DNA from 2 places in the Paenibacillus sp. JZ16 genome. Region 2 is predicted to be linked to the other one. Evidence: riboswitches for the same ligand, from Rfam matches in the RefSeq annotation. Region 2 holds a riboswitch; the other holds the start of a gene.

Region 1 (11,090 bases), 350 kb from region 2:
CTGCCGATCTTCGTGAAAGCCGGCCTGACCTTAATATCGCCATTTTGGACCGGGGACAACGGGTACTTTCTTCTTTTCCTAACCGTTTGTCTGCTTATATTCATCGCTGGTTTGAGGAACACCATGTGGATATCCACAGCGGGGTTTCCGTATCCCGAGTTGAGAAGGATGCCGTGTACAATCTGGATGTGCCTATCGCAACCGACCTAGCCGTATGGACGGCAGGCATCCAGCCCGTAAAGGTCGTACAGGATCTCGATCTGCCAAAAGACCGCAGCGGACGCATTATGCTCAACGAGTGGTATCAGGTTCCGTCCCATCCGGAAGTGTACGTGATCGGCGACTGCGCCAGCCTTCCGTTCGTCCCAAGCGCGCAGGCAGCCGGGGCTCAAGCCGAGCAAGTGGGACATGTCATGAAAGCCTTATGGCGTGATGATACGCCAAAGGTATCTCCGCTGAAGCTCAAGGGAACCCTCGGCTCCCTCGGCAAACATGCGGGCTTTGGTCTCATGGGTAGCACGTCGGTGCTGGGCAGGGTACCAAGGATATTGAAGAGCGGCGTTCTCTGGAAATCCAAGCGTCATTACTAGCAACGAACAGGCTGCAGACGCTATGTTCTTCCTTACGGAAATGCCAAGTTATCCGGCGTCAGTTTTCCTCTTCGCTGTCCTGAAAGCTTTCCAGTCTGGCTATGACAACGTCAAGCAGCTCTTCAGCCGTGGGGGCCTCGACCCATTCGCCATCCACATAAGCGAAGGGCATCAGGTAGCACTGGCCGCAGCTGGTCAGGCAGCCGTATTCGATGACTTGACAATCGTACTTGGCTTCAAGCGTCTGCAGAACTTTATCCGTTCCGAAATAGGAATTGCTTGTGCAAAACTCAATGATAATGGACATTGTTATTAGACCTGCCTTAAGATTGGCATTTTATTTTGCCGGTTTATGTACTATAATATAGGGAGGAAAGGAGTTGAACAAGATGAGTGAAAACACGCAAACCACTGTATATGATGAAGTGGCTGAAGTGCTTGATAAACTTCGTCCGTTCCTTCAGCGCGACGGCGGTGACGTGGAACTGGTTGACGTTGAAGACGGCATCGTTAAGCTGAAATTGATGGGTGCATGCGGTAGCTGCCCTAGCTCCACCATTACTCTGAAAGCAGGGATCGAACGCGCCCTGGTTGAAGAAGTAGAAGGCATTCAAGAAGTAGTTCAAGTATTCTAAATCTTCTTTAACTATAAAGAGTCTTGGTTTCCATCGTGGAACCAAGACTCTTTTTTTGAAATTAAAGAATATATAAGTTTTCAGCGGAGCATAAGCAATTCTTTAACTGCAATGATATGTTTAGGGAGCCCCGCAAAGTAAAAAGAATTTGGAATTAGCATAGCAGCATGGACTCCACTTTGTGGGGTCATTTTAGGTTATTCCGGTTTAATCAACGGACGGATCGGATCCAGCCCGCCGGATATATCCATGATATTGCCGGTAATGAAATCCGACTTATCCAGGCATAAATATTCGATCACCCTGGCGACGTCCTCCCCGCTTCCCGATCGTCCGCGCGGGGTCAGCCCGTCTTGGATGCCCGATACCTCATCGATAGTCTTCTCCTTGTTGGCTCCGCGAATATCCCCCGGACAGATCATGTTCACGGTGATTCCATACGGGGCTTCTTCCACCGCAAGGGTCTTCGTAAAGGATACCAGGCCCACTTTAGCGGCAGCGTAGGCTGAACGCTGAGGCCACGCGCGGGCTTCTCCCGCATGTCCGAATCCAAAGTGGATGATGCGTCCCCACTTTTTCTCCCGCATGGCAGGCAGAACACGGTGGTCCAGCAGCATGACGCCGGTTAAATTGCCATTCACCATATGTACGATTTCGTCGCGGCTGTACTCCGAGAATAGACGACGTTCCCGAATGAACGGCCCTGCGTTGTTCACCAGGATATCGATGCTTCCCAGCTGCTCCTCCGTCTGATCCACCAACGAATACAGCTCACGCTCGCTGGCGATATCGGCTTTAATCGCAATGGACTTCACGCCAAACCCCTCGATTTCGCGGGAGAGCGCTTCCGCTTCATCCTTGCTGTTTACATAATTTATAGCCAAATGACATCCCTGCCGGGCTAACGACAGCGCCGTCATTTTCCCCAATCCTGTCGCACTGCCTGTAATCAGCGCCACTTTTCCCTTCAAGGCTTTCCCTCCTCAGATGGATATCCTTCCTTCAGTATAAAAGATTTGATAAGGCCTAACAACTTGCAAACCCGGCAGAGAGGGCCCATTATACAAAAAAAGAAAGGCATTATCCATAAAGACCCACGGTCTTTTGGATAACGCCCTCTCTTCTCGGATACGATGAAACTTATGTTCAGCATCATCGAGCCTTGGTGCTCGAATTAAAATGCCGGAATGACAGCACCTTTGTACTCTTCTTCAATAAAGGTCTTCACGTCCTCGGAAGTCAGCGCCTTCGCCAATTTTTGAATGGCATCGGAGTCTTTGTTGTCCGGACGAGCTACCAGCAGATTGGCATAAGGGTTCTCTTTGTCTTCGATAAAGAGCGCATCCTTTGTTGGATCCAGTCCCGCTTCAAGCGCGTAGTTCGTGTTGATGACAGCCAGATCCAGCTCATCGAGCATACGCGGCAGCATCGCGGCTTCAACTTCTTTGAACTCCAGGTTCTTCGGATTTTCCACGATATCCTTAGCGGTAGCTTCAAGCTTGGTTTCATCCTGCAGCTTAATGACGCCATTCTTGGACAGCAGGGTCAATGCACGGCCCGCATTCGATGGGTCACTTGGGATCGCCACAACGGCTCCATCCTTCAGCTCATCGGCCGATTTAATCGTTCTGGAGTATGCACCCAGCGGCTCCACATGCACGGCGATCACGGACTCCAGGTCCAGTTTGCGCTCTTTGATTTCATTATCCAGGTAAGGCTTGTGCTGGAAGAAATTCGCGTCGATTTCCTTGGAATCCACTTGCGTATTAGGCAGCAGATAATCCGTAAATTCCACGATTTCCAGGTTCACGCCTTCCTTTTCAAGCGCCGGTTTGATATGCTCCAAAATTTTGGCGTGTGGTGAAGGCGAAGCACCTACTTTCAAGGTTACGGTCTCTTGAGCGCCGCCTCCTGTTGTTCCCCCTGGCTCAGCCGCGTTATCCGCAGGCTTGCTGCCGCACGCAGCCAGCACCGTAACCAATGTCAAGCTGATCAATGCCAATGTCCATTTTTTCATTTTAAAAACTCTCCCTCCGAAAATATATTATTTTTTTATATTGTCTTCCTTGATGCCTCATCCATTCCGTTATTTTCTTGTAAAATGTCGGACCAAGCGATCTCCTGCCATTTGCAGCAGTTGTACCAGCACAATCATTAATACGACGGCCAGAATCATAATCTCGGTCTCATAACGGTAATATCCATACTTGATGGCCAAATCGCCCAACCCGCCGCCGCCGACTTGACCGGACATCGCGGTATACGAGACCAGGGTTACAATCGTGATGGTCATCCCAGCCAGCAAACCCGGGCGAGCCTCCGGAAGGAGAACCCTCCATATGATTTGGCTTGTCGAGGAGCCCATGGCATGAGCCGCTTCAATGACCCCTTTGTCCACCTCATTCAAGGCGGTTTCCACGAGTCTGGCGAAGAATGGCGCCGCGCCTATCACGAGCGGTGGAATGGTTCCCAGCACGCCATAAGAAACACCCACAAGCGATTTCGTAATCGGAATCATCGCAACGATCAGGATAATGAACGGAATCGAACGCAGGATGTTCACAATGAACGACAGGATCGAGTATCCGAAGCGTACCAGGCCGGATGTGGATCTAGCGGCCATGTAGAGCAGCACGCCAATCGGCAGTCCGATAATGAAGCTGAACAATGCCGATGCCCCCAGCATCCGAAGGGTATCCAAGGTTGCCGTCCATATTTCTTTCCAGTCGATCTGGGTAAAATCGAGTTCGAACATTAATGAATCACCTCCACGTCTAATCCTTGCTCAAGGAGCTTCCGAATCGTATCTTCAATAGCGCCCTCTTCCCCTTCAAAACGGACAATGAGTTGGCCGTACGGCGTTTCTTTGATCGTGGAAATGGTACCCTGCAGAATTGCAAAATTTACGCCCGTCTCATGGACGGTATGGGACAGAATTGATTCGTACGTTTTCGATCCAAGGAACGTAATCTGCACCGCCCTTGAAGGTCCGTTTGTCTGTCCCTGGATGGCCAGCCGGAGCGCTTCGCCGCTGTCCATCTCCTGACGGATAAATTCCTGGGTTACCTCATGCTTCGGCTTCAGGAACACTTCCGTTACCGGCCCTTGCTCCACGATGCCGCCTTGATGAATGACGGCGACCCGGTCGCATATGCTCTGAATCACATGCATTTCATGGGTAATCAGCACGATCGTCAGATGAAACTTTTTGTTAATGTCCAGCAGCAGGCGCAGGATCGAATCCGTCGTCTGCGGGTCAAGAGCCGAAGTGGCTTCGTCGCACAGCAGTACTTCCGGATCACTCGCGAGCGCTCTGGCGATGCCCACCCGCTGCTTCTGGCCCCCAGATAGCTGAGACGGGTACTTGTCCCGATGCGCCTCGAGCCCGACCAAGGCCAACAACTCGGATACTTTACGTTCCAGTTCGGCGTTTGGCGTCTTGATCAGACGCAGCGGAAACGCAATGTTATCGTACACCGTCGCCGATGACAACAGGTTAAAGTGCTGAAAAATCATGCCGATTTTGCGGCGTTCCGCCTGAAGCTGCTTCTTGCCAAGCGACGTTAAGTTCTTACCGTTCACCCACACCTCGCCCGAGGTGGGACGCTCCAACAAATTGATACAACGGATCAATGTGCTTTTACCTGCACCGGAGTGTCCGATCACTCCGAAAATTTCTCCTTTTTCAATCGACAAATCCAATTCGGACAACGCAGTTGTTAAAGTTCCGGCTTTTCCGTACTGCTTCGTCAATTGCTTGAGCTCAATCAATCCGATAATCCTCCTTTTTCCATAGCTTCATATCTATTTACCCAAAAGAAAAGAGCCTCTTTTTGTAGAATCAAAAAGGGCCCTCTTTACGTAAAAGTCAACGCCTTTTCTCATCTGTCAAAGCCAAAGGATATCCTGTAGCTTTGAAGGAATTAGCACCATGTCACTCCATGTGTCATCGCGTTAAGCAATTACACGCTGGAGTCGGTTGCCGGGCTTCATCGGGCCTGTCCCTCCGCCTCTCTCGATAAGAAAACATCGATATGAAATTTTTCCGATTAATTTGATCTGATTTGATAACATTTAATGAATGCAATAGTTAGTATAGATTCTTTTCAGGTTTTTGTCAAAAGGAATTTCATGGCGATTTTGTGCCTAAGTCCTGACTCCATTTTTCGCCCAAAGCTTGTTCGTATATTTATAAGAGGCCGCCAGACTCCGGCATACCATATCAACGCCCTGTTTGAGATCGTCCAGGTGCTGGCCGATATCCTCCAGCTCGATCTTGTCCGACAGTCCTTGATGACGCTGCCACAAATCATCCTGCATCTCGGAATTCATGTAATGGATTTCGGCGTTGCGCCGTTTCCGGAGGGTGTTCAGCGGTGTTTTGTAACGATCCTTGATCTCCTCCAGCTCTTTGGCCAGCTCTCCGTGGGCCTTCAGGAATTTAAACTGCCGCAGGACCGTAAAATAAGAGAAATGTGCCTTCACCTTGGAGGTATGAAGATCATACAAATCGTTCAACACCGTCCCCAGCTTGTCAAGGATCGAGAATACGCGGATGAAGCCGTTTTTGTAAAAATACACATACCGCTGATATTCCCCTTGCTCCTGAATCGACATGTCATCGATGTAACCCGATTGGATCGATTGGCTGAAATGCCGGGCCGCATTCCAGCTCTGTTCCAGCTCATCCAGGGAAACGATCAACCCCCGGGTCCAAATCTCAAGCTTGCGAAAATCATGCGTCGGATCCTGATTTTTCTCCATTTCCTTCTGCAGCAGCCGGGTTGTTTGGACCATCGATTCAATGGCTTCCTCAAGCAGGCCGTTATTCTGCCGGGGCTGTTCCCCAAGTAGCATTCGAAGCATGGCGGTACCCCCTCGCGTCATCAGATTAACCTTGGTTCTTGGATCGCTATTTGCCAAAATAGGGATTCCACCGCGTTTCAACCGTTTTCACGATATCCTCACGCGGGAATAACTCATCCGGGTATCCCGGTTTCATTCGTTCATCCATCAGGGGATTGTTCTTATAGGATGCCCCCGAAACGACCAGACAACCCCCATCTCCTTGATATCGGACACGTCTTGCGGATGGCTTGGTTATCATCGGCTCCCCCTTACTATACAACAAAGCCCTCGAGGCAAGCTCGGGGACTTTGCATAAAAGATGTTGCCTGAAATTCGATCTTTTTTTTGCTTTTTTTCTTATACGATCTTTTCGCTTGGCATGCTATGATCCGGCCGCATTTCGGCTTTAACCGGCCTGCTGAGCTGCCAAACCCTGACACTTAAATAACACAATACGCCGAATAAGGCGGAGATCAACAAGGTATGCCCCAGTGCGGAGAATACGTAAACCTCCTCGTTATGCATCGTTGCCATAATGAGGGCGCCGCTGAACACCTGCAGCAGGCAGAGCACGGTTGCCGAGATGCCCAGCATCTGGATCTCCCGGTTGTCGCGGTTCCGCCAATATGCAAAATGCCCCATCACCGCCACAACGATCAGCAGCAGAAGCGCCGCCACGCGGTGCATAAAGGCGATGCCTACCCCTCCGCTCAGCTCCGGTATCACTTCCCCGTTACACAGCGGCCAGCCGGAGCACCCTTCCCGGGAATCGGTATGGCTCACGAATGCACCGATATAAACCACGATGTAACTGTACAAGGTTGTGCCCCATACTAAATTACGGAAGCCCTTGCTTACCCGAGGCAGACGCTCCAAGTCTACGGGCCCCTTCGCCTGTTCTACCCGCCGCATACCCAAAGCCAGCATGACAGAGCTAGCAAAGGCAATCAGCGAGAAGCCAAAATGCAGCGCCATAATCGCAGCCGATTGAGGCTTAACCACCGCAAGCGCACCCATGATCGCCTGTACAATAACGAATACCGAGGTCCCGATAACATAAGCCATCAAATCCCGGCGATCCCGCTTGTACTTCCAGAACGCAATCAGCGAAGCGAGCGCCGCCAAACCCGCCATTCCACTAACGGCCCGGTGTGAATACTCAATCATGGAGGATACCGTGTAAGCGGGAACAAATTTACCGTTGCACAGCGGCCACTCCTGACCGCAACCGAGTCCCGAGCCCGTCTTTGTCACAACCATGCCACCGAACGTCGCGCAGAACATAACTAAGCATGTTATGTAACTCAGCCATTTTAGTTGTTTATCATTCACTTATCTCACCTGCTGCTCCTAATCATTCACTATTTAAACCTTTACAGGATCGCATCGTACACAGTCCACATTTCATTATACCTGATTCTGCCGCCACGGTCACTTGAGCGATTGTGACAAAATGTTCAAAAATGAGAAAAACCTTCATGATCCAGGTACTTGACTTCATCGCCATATCTCTATTCGATATATAAAACAACACCGCCGCCAATTATAGATCAAGGCGGCGGTGCTATGGTCACCCTTACTTATGAATCGTACTGTATACGTCCACGGCACGCTGCAGGAAATCTTCAATTTCCTCGCGCGATTTGCGGAGTTTGTTAACATAGCGAACCAGCTCGCGTCCATCGGAGTATGCAACAAAGCTGGGGATACCCAAAATATTTTGCTGCTGACTCACGTCACCGACAGCATCGACGTCAACCTCTACCAGAGTCAATTGGTTTGAGAACTTCGTCTCAACCTCCGGCATGAATGGATCGATAAACTTGCAATCGCCGCACCAGTCTGCTTTAAATACGGCAACAGTCAGTCGCGGAGACTGGATTGCAACCTGAAATTCTGCTTCCGAAGTGATTTTTTCCATTGATTATCTCCCCTTTACGTCGAGTTCCTTCACCCTTAGTGAATCAAAATGTTGAGTGGAAGTCAAATTTTAGAGCATACTGACATTATGATGTTCACAGGCAGGGATTAACCATCAGAAAGTGCAGGTGACCCCCGAATGCACTCGAACGGAGTCAAAAATAAAAAAAACCAGGGCAAGGATGTATGGTCATGGGCGTCAGCCATTCCGCAGGCCCTGACAGAATCATGGTCGGGGATGATTGCATCATGGCGATTCTCCTTAAAGCTCCGGACAAGCAGACACGAATTGCAATGGGACCCTGCAGCGGTAAGGGGAATTCGCGTAAAGCTCAAGGAAATCCTATACTCCCATCCCTATCTGCAGCAGAGCGTTACCCCGTTTCCGTTCCCTTCCATGCAAGGGTATAGCGATATTCGGATTCATGAACCAGGTGCAGATGTTCAGCTATCCCAAGAAGAGCAGCAGTTGATTCATCATATTCAGGAGGCCGCAGCCGCAGCCAACCGGAGCAACGTAACGCGTACGCAAGCCTATTTGGACTGTTATATATCGCATCCTGAGCTGCATTGGGCTTTGCTGGCCCATATGGTATCGCGTAATGCCGGGTGGAATATGAGCGATCTGAAAGGCGGATTGATGTCGGATCTCACGGATCCGACATTCAAGAGCAATCTGTACCGTTTCCTGGAGCGCTGCAATGCGCTGATCTTCCAGGACGCCTACCCCCAGCTGCTTCTCTATATACACAGTCGAAATAAAGGCAAGCCCCTATTTCATTTACTCCCCCACTTTCATGTTTCATCGTTCATGACACCGTTCTGGGAACAGTTCTGGCAGGATCAGAGCAGTTCGCTGCTTACGGTGGCACTCATCATTAATGAACAGAACTATATTGAGGGGCGTGTGGCGAGACATCCTTTTTACCAACAACATATTCTGGAGAATCCCTTCTTTCGGCTGCATGAGCTGACCCGGTTGAATCAAATCGTGTTTCCGCTGGGTCAAGTCCAACGAACAGAGTCGGGGGAAAGTACTGGGCCAAAGCTCCTATCCCCAACCAGGCCGCTGGCCGGACTTACCATCCCCAAGTTTGACGACCTGTCCATTCGGATCAAGGCTGGCCGTTCGCTGTATGCTTTATTGTTTGGGTATGAGGAGATTTACCGCGCTGTGCTGGCCTTCGCGCGATCCACCAAGCACCAAGGATCGCGCGCTGAATACTGGCCGGGCTTATTTACGCCGACCCTTGAGCAAGCCATGAATCATGGCCACGCGGGATCTGACCTCATCACTTCCGAATGGCTCCCGGGTGGCCAACGTCTGTACAGCCCTTATCTTGAGGAGATCTGGGAGGATGAACCCCCCGAGCCGATTCCCCGGTACGACTGGTTTCAGGGCCGTGCGATGTTTAGGCATATCCGCAAACCGTTACGGCCGCTGCTGCCGGATATTACACACGCCCATCGGGCCGCTCTAGAGAAAACCTCCATCGTGCATGATGTGTCTGATCAGTTCCATCCGCATTAAAATGAAAAGAGACCGTCCCGATACTGCAAGGAAGGTCTCTTTTCGGTTCTATTTACCACGATAAGTGCGTGTTCAAAAAGGTCGATTTTCAGCACCGAACGTTTGGGTACGTGAGCACCTGATATGTTTCCGCAGGAAACATGCTTCGGAAGCTTTTACTTAGGCCCGGCTGAATTCAAGATTCGATGCAGAGCTGCTTCCTGATTCCCTTCGTGTTAGATATAGAATTTATGAATTATCAGTGGAACTGATGAAATTCTATATCGCAAGAAAACCTACCTATGCATCGCGGTCGCTCATCCTTGAAGTGGCCTCGATAGAGGTTTTCTTATCAAAAGCGGACTTTTTGAACAACCTCTATAAGTGAAACTTAGTCTATGTCTTTATCCCCGCTCCCGCATACGTGCAGGCTGCAGTCTCATAAGCGGACGGAACACCTTCTGCAGTAGGCGCGGGTAACTGCTCAGCTCCGATTGCCGCAATACGCCAAACACCACCAGCAGGACAAGATATATAATGACTACGGCCACGCCTACAACCAGGCAAGTCAGCAGGAATGCCAACCGTGCCGGCATGACATCGACCATTTGAATACCGGCCAGATTCAGGCCATATCCGATTCCCCCGGCAGCAATCACCGTCAGCACGAAGCCCGTCCAGCGTTTGCCCAGGATGGAGAAGGATACAATCCTTTTAATCGATCTTATATTCAATATCGTAATGACAAGGAAACAGAGCGCCGTGCTCCCTATGATCCCGTAGATTCCAAAGAACGGAGCAAGCAGAAAGCTGGCTGCAAGCTTGACCACAACCCCAACCATCACGTGAATCATCGAGAGCTTGGCCTTGCCGATTCCGAGTAGAATGGAATTTGTGGTCATCATCGTGATTTGGAAAATCGTACCGAACGTCAGAAATCCAATAATCCCGCTGCCGCCCAAGGAACTGAACAGCAAACCATTAATGGAATAGGATGCTACGCATAGCGCAATCACCATCGGCATGCCTGTTAAAATGGCAATACGCATAGCCAGCGATACTTGCTGTTCCAGATGCTCCTGATCTTTCTTCGCAAACGCTGCAGAGATGATCGGAATGAGCGAGGTGCTCAGGGCAATGGCTAGAATCGGCGGAATCCCCGCCACGCTCTGCGCCCGGTTTCCTAACACCGCGAGAGCTGCGGTTGCTTGCCCTAGGCCAACCTGCCCGATCAACAGTGGCTTAACAATGGAGCTGTCAATGAAGTTAACAGCCGGAACCGCCAGGGAAGACAGCACAATCGGTATAGACAACGTGAATATATCCCGGTATATCCCGCCAAGCGGAATGGAGCGGTCCGCTGCCGGCATCTTGAGCTCGCGATCATTTCGGCGAAGCTTTACCGTAAAGTACAGCATGACCGCAAATGCTCCAATACTGCCGAGTACTCCCCCGAAGGAGGCGCCGGCAGCAATCCAGGTATCGTCGTATCCCATCCGCAGCAGCACGTAAGCCAGGCCGATCGCTGTCAGAACCCGTGCAATCTGCTCGATAATCTGCGATATGCCGCCAGCCGTCATATTATTG
Region 2 (11,090 bases):
TTGACGCCGGATCATCCGGCTTGGGAGATGGAGGCTTATTATCTGGCACAAGCGCTGATGAATTATGTCCTCATTCTGTCCCCTCAGCGAATCGTGATGGGCGGAGGCGTTATGAAGCAGGAGCAGCTGTTCCCGCTGATCCGCACGAAGCTTCAGGAGCTGCTGGCCGGATATGTACAGCATCCAAGCCTTCATGACGGGATTGATCAGTTCATCGTTCCGCCGATGCTCGGCGATAATGCGGGTCTCTGCGGTGCATTGGCGTTGGCCAAGCTTGCAGTAGATGAGGCCAAGAGCGTTCAAGCTTAACTTTATTTGTTATATAGAGTGAGCCAAAATGGGTTTGACTTTATTACAGATTATGGTATTATGAATTCAACAGTATAACGTATGGAACGGGAAGCACCTTTCTTTGTCGCTGCGGCGGAGGAGAGGTGCTTTTTTGCGTTGTTCCATCGTTGTGCTGAATGCTAAACGGGAGGTATTCGAGGGATGCAAATTGTATTCATGAATCAGATGAGCGGAGCGGATGAGTCAGGTCACCTCCGTTCTGCTCAAGTATGGATCGGTGAGGAAGAGGGAGGATGGCGGCTCGGCTGGCGGAACATGGAACCGGACGGTGAAGTATCCGATGATGAGTGGTATGAAGGGAATTCATGGAATGAGTTATTATGCGTGTATCGACATCAATTAGCGAAGAAGCTTGGAGAGGGGTTCCGGCCGCTTGTGGAGGGGGTATTCCACGAACCGGGAGAGACTGGAGGCAAGAATCTTGGTGTGCAGAAGCTGCAGTGCTACAGTGAGCTGTACGGCTCGGAGGAGCTGTACACGGAGCTGTGTGCCTGGCGCAGGAGAAAGGCGGCTTCCGGAAGAAAAGCACCTTATTTTATTGCCAGCAATCGGGTGCTGCGCATGATTAGCGCCTTCGTCCCCCAGAACGAGGAAGAGCTGCTGCAGCTTCCGGGAATCGGAATCAGCAAGTCTTCAGAGCATGGGGCGGAGTGGCTGGAGATCACGTCAGGAATCGAGCGAACCACAACCTTTCCACTGGATTGGGTTGATAAGCAGCTGCAGGAAGAGGTGTTCTTGTCCTGGCTGTATAAGCAGAAGGAGCAGCGCTACAAGCAAGAGCTGGACCGTTTCCGAATTCGCCGTACGATGCTGCTTGGCATAGCTGAGGGAGCTTCGCTGACCGAGCTGGAAGAACGCACTTCGTTATCTCGTCGAGATTTGGTTGAGGAATTGGAAGGTCTTGAGAAGGACGGTTATGATACGGAGCAGCTGCTGGAGGTTGAACTGAATACGATGACGTCTACCGAGCAGGCGACGGTATGGAAGGCTTTTGAGGAGCTGGGCGATACATTTCTTAAACCCGTATTACAACGGGTATATGGAGAAGGACAAGCCCACAATGGAGAGGTAGAAGAGATTGGCGGAACGGAGAAGCTGTATGAGCGGCTGCGCCTGATCAGGATTCGCTTTCGGCGGGAAGAACCTGGTAAAGCGAACGCAGGCTAATTCCAGGTAATGAAAACAGGACGGATTCCCTTGCGGCAGGGAGATCCGTCCTGATGGTTTCGAGAGCTTCATATCCAGTCTTTCTTACGGAACAGATAAAACATGAGAGCACCGGCAGAAATCATGACGCCTATAACTACATAATAAGAATATTCCCAGTGAAGCTCAGGCATATTGTCAAAGTTCATGCCGTAGATGCCTGTAATCAGCGTCAGTGGAATGAAGATCGTTGTAATGGCGGTAAACACGCGCATGATTTCATTGGCCCGATTGGCGATACTGGATTGGTAAGCCTCTCGAAGGTTCCCCATGAGATCCCGGTAGGTTTCGAATGTTTCGGAAATTTTCACGGCATTTTCATAGATATCGCTGAAATATTTTTGCAGCTGGTCATCGATCAGCCGGAGATCTTTTTTGTTAAGTGTATTGATAACTTCCTTCTGCGGTCCAAGCACCTTTTTCAACCAAAGAATCTCGCTTCGCAGACCGATGATCTCGCTGAGGTGGGATTTTTTGGTATGCATCAGAATGTCTTCCTCCAGCTTTTCAATCCGCGCCTCGATGCGGTCCCCGACGGAGAAATAGTTGTCCGTCACAAGGTCGATCAAGAGATAGAGGAAGCGGTCAGGCGTGCTGACTTCATCCTCCCAGAGAAGCGGTTTAACGGTGCGCAGCTCGTGGATCTTTTGCTTGGTCACCGTAATAATAAAATGTCTGCCCAGGAAAACATTCAATGCCCGAAGGAAAATCTCTTCGTCGTCAAACCGGATGCTGTTCACGACGATAAAATAGTGGTTCTCGTATATTTCAATTTTGGGACGCTGCTCCTCTTCGCTGAGGCAATCCTCAACCGCAAGATCATGCAGGGAGAAGAGGGGCTGCAGTTCCGCTAAATCATCCACATCCGCATCCAGCCAGTAGAAGCCGCTGGCCGGAGGTGTCAGCGTCATTTCGATGTCATCAACAGGGGTAAATACGCCCGAATCGACCAACCGGATTTTCATCTGATATCACTCCTTTGTCAAATACAAGCTGCTTGGTTAAGCAGTAAAGGCACAGGATATCAGCCCACCGGTATACGGGCATAATCAAGGAAGGTTAGAATACGATAAAAAGCGCATGAAAAATAACGCCGCCCTCTGCCGGTAAGCTGATCTTAATCCTATGCGGTTGTGCGTCTTGTGCATCCAGTTTCTGGCTCGGGTCACCGTCCATCTTCCATGTCACCTCTTTCATACTCGGTTTTAAACAGCACTTGTCTAGTATAACGCCGGGTGTAGGACCTTTCAAGTTGAAATCCGGTCCAGCCAGGGGCCACGGTACAGGGTATGGAAACCTTCGGTGAAGTGTGACGGACTTTATGAAAAGGTTCTTGACGAAAAATTGGGAATGATTTAAAGTAAGTATCAATTACGAACAATTTAAGACAACTGAATAAAGCGAAATCTTATCAAGAGCAGGTGGAGGGACTAGCCCTATGAAACCCGGCAACCGGCGGCAACATCGCACGGTGCTAATTCTTGCAGGAGATACGACGCTTCTTCGAAGCCGTTGTATAGTCTGACAGATGAGAGAGGCGCATTGTGATACGTATATGATGACCTTTCTCTACTTTGAGAAAGGTCTTCTTGCGTTTATACAGTCTAACGCTCTTTCTCACAGCTTTTTTATGGATGTATCATTTCATATTTCGAAGGAGTGAGCCACGATGCCAATTAAAATTCCGGATGCCTTGCCGGCAAAGGAAGTTCTGGCTGGAGAAAACATTTTTGTCATGGATGAGAGTCACGCATTTCATCAGGATATCCGCCCATTGCGGATCGCTATTTTGAACCTGATGCCTACCAAGGAAACGACGGAGACCCAACTGCTGCGATTGATCGGTAACTCCCCGCTCCAGGTGGATGTTGTCCTTCTTCACCCGAGTTCGCACGTTTCGAAGAATACGTCGGCTGAGCATCTGAAATCATTTTACAAAACCTTTGAAGAAGTGAAGAACCGTCGTTTTGACGGCATGATCATTACAGGAGCTCCGGTCGAGCAGTTGGAGTTTGAAGAAGTGAATTACTGGGATGAGCTTACTGAAATTTTTGAATGGACCAAGACGCATGTGACCTCCACGCTCCATATCTGCTGGGCATCGCAAGCCGGACTTTATTATCATTACGGCGTGCCGAAATACAGCCTCGAGGAAAAATGCTTCGGCGTATTTCCACATACGATCAATGAAACATGTACCAAGCTGCTCCGCGGATTTGACGAAATGTTCTTTGTTCCGCATTCCCGTCATACGGAAGTTCGGCGCGAGGACATTACAGGCATTGACGATCTGGTCATCCTGTCCGAGTCCGAGGAAGCAGGCATTTATTTGGTATCAAGCCGGGATGGAAAGCAGATTTTTGCCACAGGGCATTCCGAGTATGATGCGGACTCTCTGAAGTGGGAGTATGACCGGGACGTTGCCAAGGGCATGGACATCGAACTGCCGCGCAACTATTACCCGAATAATGATCCAACAAGGACGCCTCCGTCCATATGGCGGGCGCATGCAAACTTATTATTTACTAATTGGCTCAATTACTATGTATATCAGGAAACGCCATACGATATTGGTCCGCAAATATAGCAGTAAACGGGAGGAGAGTTTGTGATGGAGAAGAAACCTTTTAATATAGAGAGCCGGCTGGCACAGATCGGCTCGGTGCAAGAACCGGTAACCGGAGCCGTGAATTTTCCGATTTATCAGGCTACGGCATACCGCCATCCCAAATTAGGCCAGAGCACGGGGTTTGACTACGCCCGTACGAAAAATCCGACCCGGTCGGTACTGGAGGACGCCTGCGCCGAGCTGGAATCCGGCGATGCCGGCTTTGCTTGCAGCTCGGGCATGGCTGCCCTTCAGACGATTTTTGCTTTGTTCGGTCAAGGGGACCATCTGATTGTATCGCTGGATCTGTATGGTGGGACGTATAGGCTGCTGGAGCGGATTATGTCCAAGTTCGGCGTTACGGCTACGTACGTGGATACGAATGACCTGGATGCGCTGGAAGGGGTAAGAAGGCCCGACACGAAGGCTGTATTTATCGAAACGCCGACTAATCCGCTTATGATGATTACGGATATCGAAGCCGTCTGTACGTGGGCAAGGCATCATCAACTGATCAGCATTGTGGATAATACGCTGCTTACTCCGTATTTCCAAAGACCCATCGAGCTTGGGGCGGATATCGTTATACATAGCGCCACCAAGTATTTGGGAGGACATAACGATGTGCTGGCGGGGATCATCGTAACGAAGGGCAAGGAACTATCGGAGGAGATGGCTTTCCTTCATAACTCCATCGGCGCTGTGTTAAGCCCGACGGATTCCTATCAGCTGATGAGAGGAATGAAGACGCTTGCGCTGCGTATGGATCGGCACGAGACGAATGCAACCGCAGTGGCAACGTTTTTGACAACTCACCCGGCGATCGGCGAGGTGTATTATCCTGCCCTGCCGGACCATCCGGGACATGACATCCAGAATCGTCAATCCAGCGGCAACACGGGCATCTTCTCCTTCAAGGTGAAGGACGCCCGTTATGTGGAGCCCGTGCTGCGGCACATTAAGCTGATTGCGTTCGCAGAAAGCCTGGGGGGCGTTGAGTCCCTGATGACATACCCTGCTGTTCAGACCCATGCGGACATCCCGCTTGAGATTCGGGAAGCAATCGGCGTGGATGACCGCTTGCTCCGGTTCTCGGTCGGCATCGAGCATGCGGATGACTTGATCGCGGATTTGGATGCTGCACTGAGCGCGGCCATGGCTGAAGTGGAAGGGAGCACGGGAGAATGAGCATCGATAAAGGTCCATCCGGATTGGAAACGCAAACCAAGCAGTTAGCTGCTAAACGGGGACACGAGGAAGAACTCCGTTTCGAGACAAAACTATTGCATTTCGGCGGGGAAATCGACCGGGCAACCGGCGCCTCAAGCGTTCCGATCTATCAAGCCTCGACGTTTCACCATGAAGACATCTTTAACCCGCCGCAACACGATTACAGCCGTTCCGGCAATCCGACTCGGCAGGCGCTGGAGGATTATATCGCCCTTTTGGAGGGAGGCGTACGCGGTTTCGCTTATGCTTCCGGTATGGCAGCGATCTCCAGCTCGTTCATGCTGCTCAGTGCGGGGGATCATATGATCGTGACGGAGGATGTGTACGGCGGAACCTACCGCTTGCTGACCAGCATTTTAAGCCGTATGGGCATCGAGAGCACCTTCGTGGACATGACCGATCTGGATCAGGTGAAGGCGGCCCTCAAACCGAATACGAAAGCCGTCTATATGGAAACCCCTTCAAACCCGACCCTGAAAATTACCGACATTGGTGCGGTGACGGATTGGGCGAAGGAGCATGGCCTGCTTACCCTGCTGGATAATACGTTCATGACGCCGTTTTACCAGCGTCCGATTGAATTCGGCGTGGATATCGTGATCCATAGCGCGACCAAATTCCTTGGCGGGCACAGCGATGTGCTGGCAGGTCTCGCGGTAGCCAGAACCGAGGAGCTGGGAGACCAACTGAAGCAGCTGCAAAATGGTTTGGGCACGGTCCTTGGGGTCCAGGATTCCTGGCTCCTTATGCGCGGAATGAAAACGCTCAGCACACGTATGGCCCACTCCGAGCAAAGCGCGGCCAAGCTTGCGGCCTGGCTGCAAGGGAGAAGCGACATTGAGCAAGTGTACTACCCTGGCCTCTTGAATCATCCGGGACGTGAAGTCCATGAGAAGCAATCGAGTGGTTATGGCGCGGTCATCTCTTTTGACGTCGGCTCAGGCGAACGCGCCAAGCACGTGCTGAACCATGTGAAGCTGCCGCTGGTAGCGGTCAGTCTGGGAGCCGTGGAGAGCATCCTGTCGTATCCGACAATGATGTCGCATGCGGCCATGGGTGAGAAGGTTCGGCATGAACGCGGAATTACGGATGGCTTGCTCCGTTTCTCGGTCGGACTCGAGGATGTGGACGATCTGATTGCTGATCTGGATCGGGCTTTTGCTGCCAGTTACTAAAGATTTTCCAAATCATAGAATTCGGCATCCTGTCACGGACGGGATGTCGTTTTTAATGCCGGATTGTGGTAGGATGAGATAGAAAAAGTTTTGCTGGTGATTTGTTATTTTGCTCTAAGTAGGGAGGCTGCAAGAATGAGTGCGGTAAACCGTATATTGGATAAAGCTTTACGCGGTGAGCGTTTGAACCTGGAAGATACCGTAACGCTTTTTGAAAGTGATGAGATTGAGAAAATTGGTCATGCGGCGGATGTGATGACAAAGCGTCTGCATCCGGATCCTATCACGACATTTGTTATCGGCCGGAATATCAATTACACAAACATATGTGATGTATTCTGCCGTTTTTGCGCTTTTTATCGCAGACCCGGCTCTTCCGAGGGCTATGTACTGCCCGATGAAACAATCTTCCAGAAGATTCAGGAAACCGAGGATGTAAACGGTACTGAGATTCTGATGCAGGGCGGCGTTAATCCGGATTTGCCTTTCAATTATTATACCGACCTGCTTCGCAACATTAAGAAGCGGTTTCCTAACATCACGATGCATTCGTTCTCCCCGGCGGAAATTATGAAAATGGTGGAGATCTCCGGGCTTACGCTCGAAGAGGTGATGCGCGAGCTTCACAGCGCGGGTCTGGACTCATTGCCTGGCGGCGGCGCTGAGATTTTGGATGATCGTATCCGCAAAAAGGTCAGTCGTCTAAAAGGCACATGGCGCCAGTGGATGGATGTCATGCAAACGGCCCATAAAGTCGGCATGAACACGACGGCTACCATGGTAATCGGTCTGGGCGAAACGATGGAAGAGCGTGCGCTACATATGCTTCGCGTACGTGATGCGCAGGATGAATGCATTCAGAACGGTTATGATTCCAAAGGCTTCCTTGCCTTCATTCCATTTACGTTCCAGCCGGACAATACGAACCTTAAGCGCGAGCGCGAAACGCCGGAGGCGTACTTGAAGACGGTAGCCATCGGTCGCTTGGCGATCGATAACGTTCCGAATCTGCAGTCGTCCTGGGTAACGATGGGACCTGAAATCGGCAAGCTGTCACTCAGCTACGGCTGTAATGACTTTGGCAGCACGATGATGGAGGAGAACGTGGTTTCTTCCGCAGGAGCCGTCTATAAGGTCAATATTGAATCGATTATTCAATTGATCCGGGAGACCGGCAACATCCCGGCTCAACGCAACACCCGGTATGATATTCTGCGCGTGTTCGAAGATAACAGCACCGTTGAGCGCGACTTCGTCATGCAGAACTAATTCTATACTTCATGAAGATCCGTAAGGCGGGCCGAGCAACTCGGTCCGCCTTTTTAATTTGGATCAGAGAGTATGTGCGTTGATGGACATATTTAGGATGCGGCCGTTGATTAGATATTTTCCGGACTTGCTTGTTTTTCCAAGCAGGAGTTCCGTATATCCCCGAGCGGGTCCCCATATACTGAAAAGGGAACTCGAAAGGAGTGATTCCATGGAACTGTTCAGCATTTCTGTCGGTACACGGACGGAAGACGAGAAAAAGGCGTTTCACCGTATATTGTCAGACAAGCAGAAAGAGCTACATAAACAATGCAAGCAGCTGAAATTCACATTCAGCGCTTCGGATGACCGCGTGATTTGGACGTGCTCCGGCAAGCTTCCGCTGTCCTCATGGACCGCATCGGCCGACACGCTGCGCCGGCTCACTGCCGAAGCAGTCACTGCTTATATTATGGAAGAGAAAGAGCAGGAGATTGCTGCACGGTTAATGTTCTCGGAATTCGAGTTTGATGATGAGGAAGAAGCGGGGCGGATCCTGCAGTGGTTTTTGATGCTCCTGCAAAAAGAGGAAGGCCCGTCCGGGGACTTCTGGCAGAGCCGCAGACGCAAGCTGTCGGAAGGCATATATCAATGCCTGAACGAGGCGCCTGAGCTTAATCTGGATGGGTTTATAACCTTCCGGCTTCAGTCTTATGAACAGGAGCTCCGCGAGATGGCGGAGTATGCAGTGGATGAATTTATGCTGGATCAGCAGTACGAGGAGTTCGTCAGTCTGCTGAAATATTTTGTTTATTTTCAGGAGCCCAAAATGCCGCTGGTTCACGTCATTCATAAGGGGGAGGAAGAGTTCCTGCTGCTGGATGGCAATCTTCGCCCGATTGAACGCCCTCGGGATGAAGGACTCGTTATGGAAAGGCTGGACCAGGATATGGAGATTGAAGATATGGTGGTCAGTACGCTGATTTCGGTATCTCCGGCCCGCATGATTATCCACACGAGGCAGCCTGAGCTTCCCGTCATCGTAACATTGGCCCATATCTTTGATAACCGCGCCGAAGTATGCTGCAGCTGTCCCGAATGCAGCGCGCTTCTCGGTAGCGGACGAATGATGACTTGACGCATCGAAGCGGTCAGGATTATAATTACTGATAAATTCACGTAAAAGCTCTGACAAAGACATGAATCAATTTTGGATTTGACCGCTCAGAGAGAGGAAACCTCGGCTGGAATTTCCTCCGGTTCACCATTGATTTACCCCTTTGTAGCTGTGTCGTCGAACCCGCACGTCATGATGAATGCGGATGAGTAGGCTTCACCGGTTCATGACCGTTACTCAATGCTGATGAAGGATCTTAATCGTTTATGTACCCAGTACATAAGGTGATGAAAGAGATCGAATTAGGGTGGAACCACGGGTATAACACTCGTCCCTTCGCGGGACGGGTGTTTTTTGCATGTTCCGGTATCTTTCGTTGAAGTCCAGGCGGGCACCTCAGCGGTCCATGCCTGTCTTCGCAGGGAGACTAACGCGTCCTTCATATATGGAAGAAACGTGAAATTCTTTGTCTTGGGAGGAATACAAGGTGGCTATTAGCATTAAATTGCCTGACGGCTCCGTACGGGAGTATGAGGCGGGCAGCAGTATTGAGGATGTGGCTGCTTCAATCAGCAGCGGACTTAGAAAGAATGCGGTCGCGGGAAAAATGGACGGGATCGTCGTGGATCTTTCGACACCGCTTCAGGACGGAGCTTTGATCGAGATCGTAACGCAGGATACGCCCGAAGGGCTTGAAGTGATGCGTCATAGTACAGCGCATTTGCTGGCTCAAGCGACCAAGCGTTTGTATGGAGCGAAAGAAGTAAAGCTGGGCGTGGGTCCGGTCATTGAGGACGGCTTCTACTATGACATGGATCTGGAAGAGCCTTTGAATCCGGAGGACCTGCAAAAGATCGAGAAGGAAATGGAACGCATTATCGGGGAGAATCTTCCGATTGTCCGCAAGGAAGTAAGCCGTGCGGAAGCGCTGCGCATCTTCGGCGAGCTCGGGGATCCGTACAAGCTGGAACTGATCAATGCCCTGCCTGAGGATAGCGTTATTACGATCTATGAGCAAGGCGAGTTCTTTGATCTCTGTCGTGGACCTCATGTCCCTTCAACCGGCAAGATCAAAGTATTCAAGCTAATGAACGTGGCGGGCGCATACTGGCGCGGCGACAGCAAGAACAAAATGCTTCAGCGCGTTTACGGTACGGCGTTCGTGAAAAAAGCGCAGCTCGATGAGCATCTTCATCTGCTGGAAGAAGCCAAGAAGCGCGATCATCGTAAGCTGGGCAAGGAATTGCAAATGTTTACGTTCTCTCAGCTTGTTGGACAAGGCCTGCCGATCTGGCTGCCAAACGGCGCGAAATTGCGCCGTACCCTGGAGCGTTATATCGTGGACATGGAAGAGCGCCTCGGGTACCAGCACGTGTACACGCCTGTGCTCGGAAACGTGGAGCTGTACAAAACCTCCGGTCACTGGGAGCACTATCAGGAAGATATGTTCCCGAAAATGGAGATGGACAACGAGGAGCTTGTTCTTCGTCCGATGAACTGTCCTCACCATATGATGGTATATAAGAGCGATATGCACAGCTACCGGGATCTGCCGATCCGTATTGCTGAGCTTGGCATGCAGCACCGCTATGAAATGTCCGGTGCGCTGACCGGCTTGCATCGGGTGCGCGCGATGACGTTGAACGACTCGCATATTTTCTGCCGTCCGGATCAGATCAAGGAAGAGTTTGCACGGGTCATTCAGCTGATCATGACGGTCTACAAGGACTTTGGCATCCATGACTACCGCTTCCGTCTTTCTTACCGGGATCCGCAGGATACCGAGAAGTATTTCCAGAATGATGAAATGTGGGAAATGTCCCAGCGCATGCTGCGCGAAGTTGTCGAAAGCCTGGATATGCCGTTCTATGAGGCCGAAGGCGAAGCTGCCTTCTACGGTCCGAAGCTCGACGTTCAGATCCGTACGGCTCTAGGCAAGGAAGAGACGCTGTCAACCGTTCAGCTCGACTTCCTGCTGCCTGAGCGCTTTGAGCTGGAATATGTCGGCGACGATGGCCAGAAGCATCGTCCGGTCGTTATCCACCGCGGTATTCTGGGCACCATGGAACGCTTCACTGCCTTCTTGCTTGAGAATTTTGCGGGTGCGCTGCCGTTGTGGCTGTCACCGGTACAGGTGAAAGTCATTCCGGTCTCC

Evidence for each region. A riboswitch is a leader RNA that binds a small molecule or an ion and turns the genes downstream of it on or off. The one in region 2 is predicted to bind S-adenosylmethionine.
Region 1: another riboswitch for S-adenosylmethionine. It lies ahead of BJP58_RS15080 (methionine ABC transporter ATP-binding protein); the one in region 2 lies ahead of metA (homoserine O-acetyltransferase MetA).

The regions. Positions count from the first base shown of each region.
Region 1 is NZ_CP017659.1:3,310,893-3,321,982, forward strand. Features, by position in the region: gene BJP58_RS15050 (NAD(P)/FAD-dependent oxidoreductase) at 1-590, shown strand, start outside; gene BJP58_RS15055 (YuzB family protein) at 649-897, opposite strand; gene BJP58_RS15060 (NifU family protein) at 980-1,225, shown strand; gene BJP58_RS15065 (SDR family oxidoreductase) at 1,423-2,196, opposite strand; gene BJP58_RS15070 (MetQ/NlpA family ABC transporter substrate-binding protein) at 2,400-3,242, opposite strand; gene BJP58_RS15075 (methionine ABC transporter permease) at 3,312-3,980, opposite strand; gene BJP58_RS15080 (methionine ABC transporter ATP-binding protein) at 3,980-4,996, opposite strand; SAM riboswitch class I at 5,104-5,250, opposite strand; gene BJP58_RS15085 (Cthe_2314 family HEPN domain-containing protein) at 5,372-6,091, opposite strand; gene BJP58_RS15090 (hypothetical protein) at 6,138-6,332, opposite strand; gene BJP58_RS15095 (COX15/CtaA family protein) at 6,431-7,405, opposite strand; gene BJP58_RS15100 (thioredoxin family protein) at 7,650-7,994, opposite strand; gene BJP58_RS15105 (DUF2515 family protein) at 8,133-9,524, shown strand; gene BJP58_RS15110 (putative polysaccharide biosynthesis protein) at 9,908-11,090, opposite strand, start outside.
Region 2 is NZ_CP017659.1:2,959,809-2,970,898, reverse strand. Features, by position in the region: gene BJP58_RS13385 (ROK family protein) at 1-309, shown strand, start outside; gene BJP58_RS13380 (HRDC domain-containing protein) at 493-1,518, shown strand; gene corA (magnesium/cobalt transporter CorA) at 1,587-2,522, opposite strand; SAM riboswitch class I at 2,963-3,092, shown strand; gene metA (homoserine O-acetyltransferase MetA) at 3,227-4,144, shown strand; gene BJP58_RS13365 (PLP-dependent transferase) at 4,169-5,353, shown strand; gene BJP58_RS13360 (aminotransferase class I/II-fold pyridoxal phosphate-dependent enzyme) at 5,350-6,570, shown strand; gene mqnC (cyclic dehypoxanthinyl futalosine synthase) at 6,706-7,839, shown strand; gene BJP58_RS13350 (putative sporulation protein YtxC) at 8,051-8,956, shown strand; gene thrS (threonine--tRNA ligase) at 9,423-11,090, shown strand, end outside.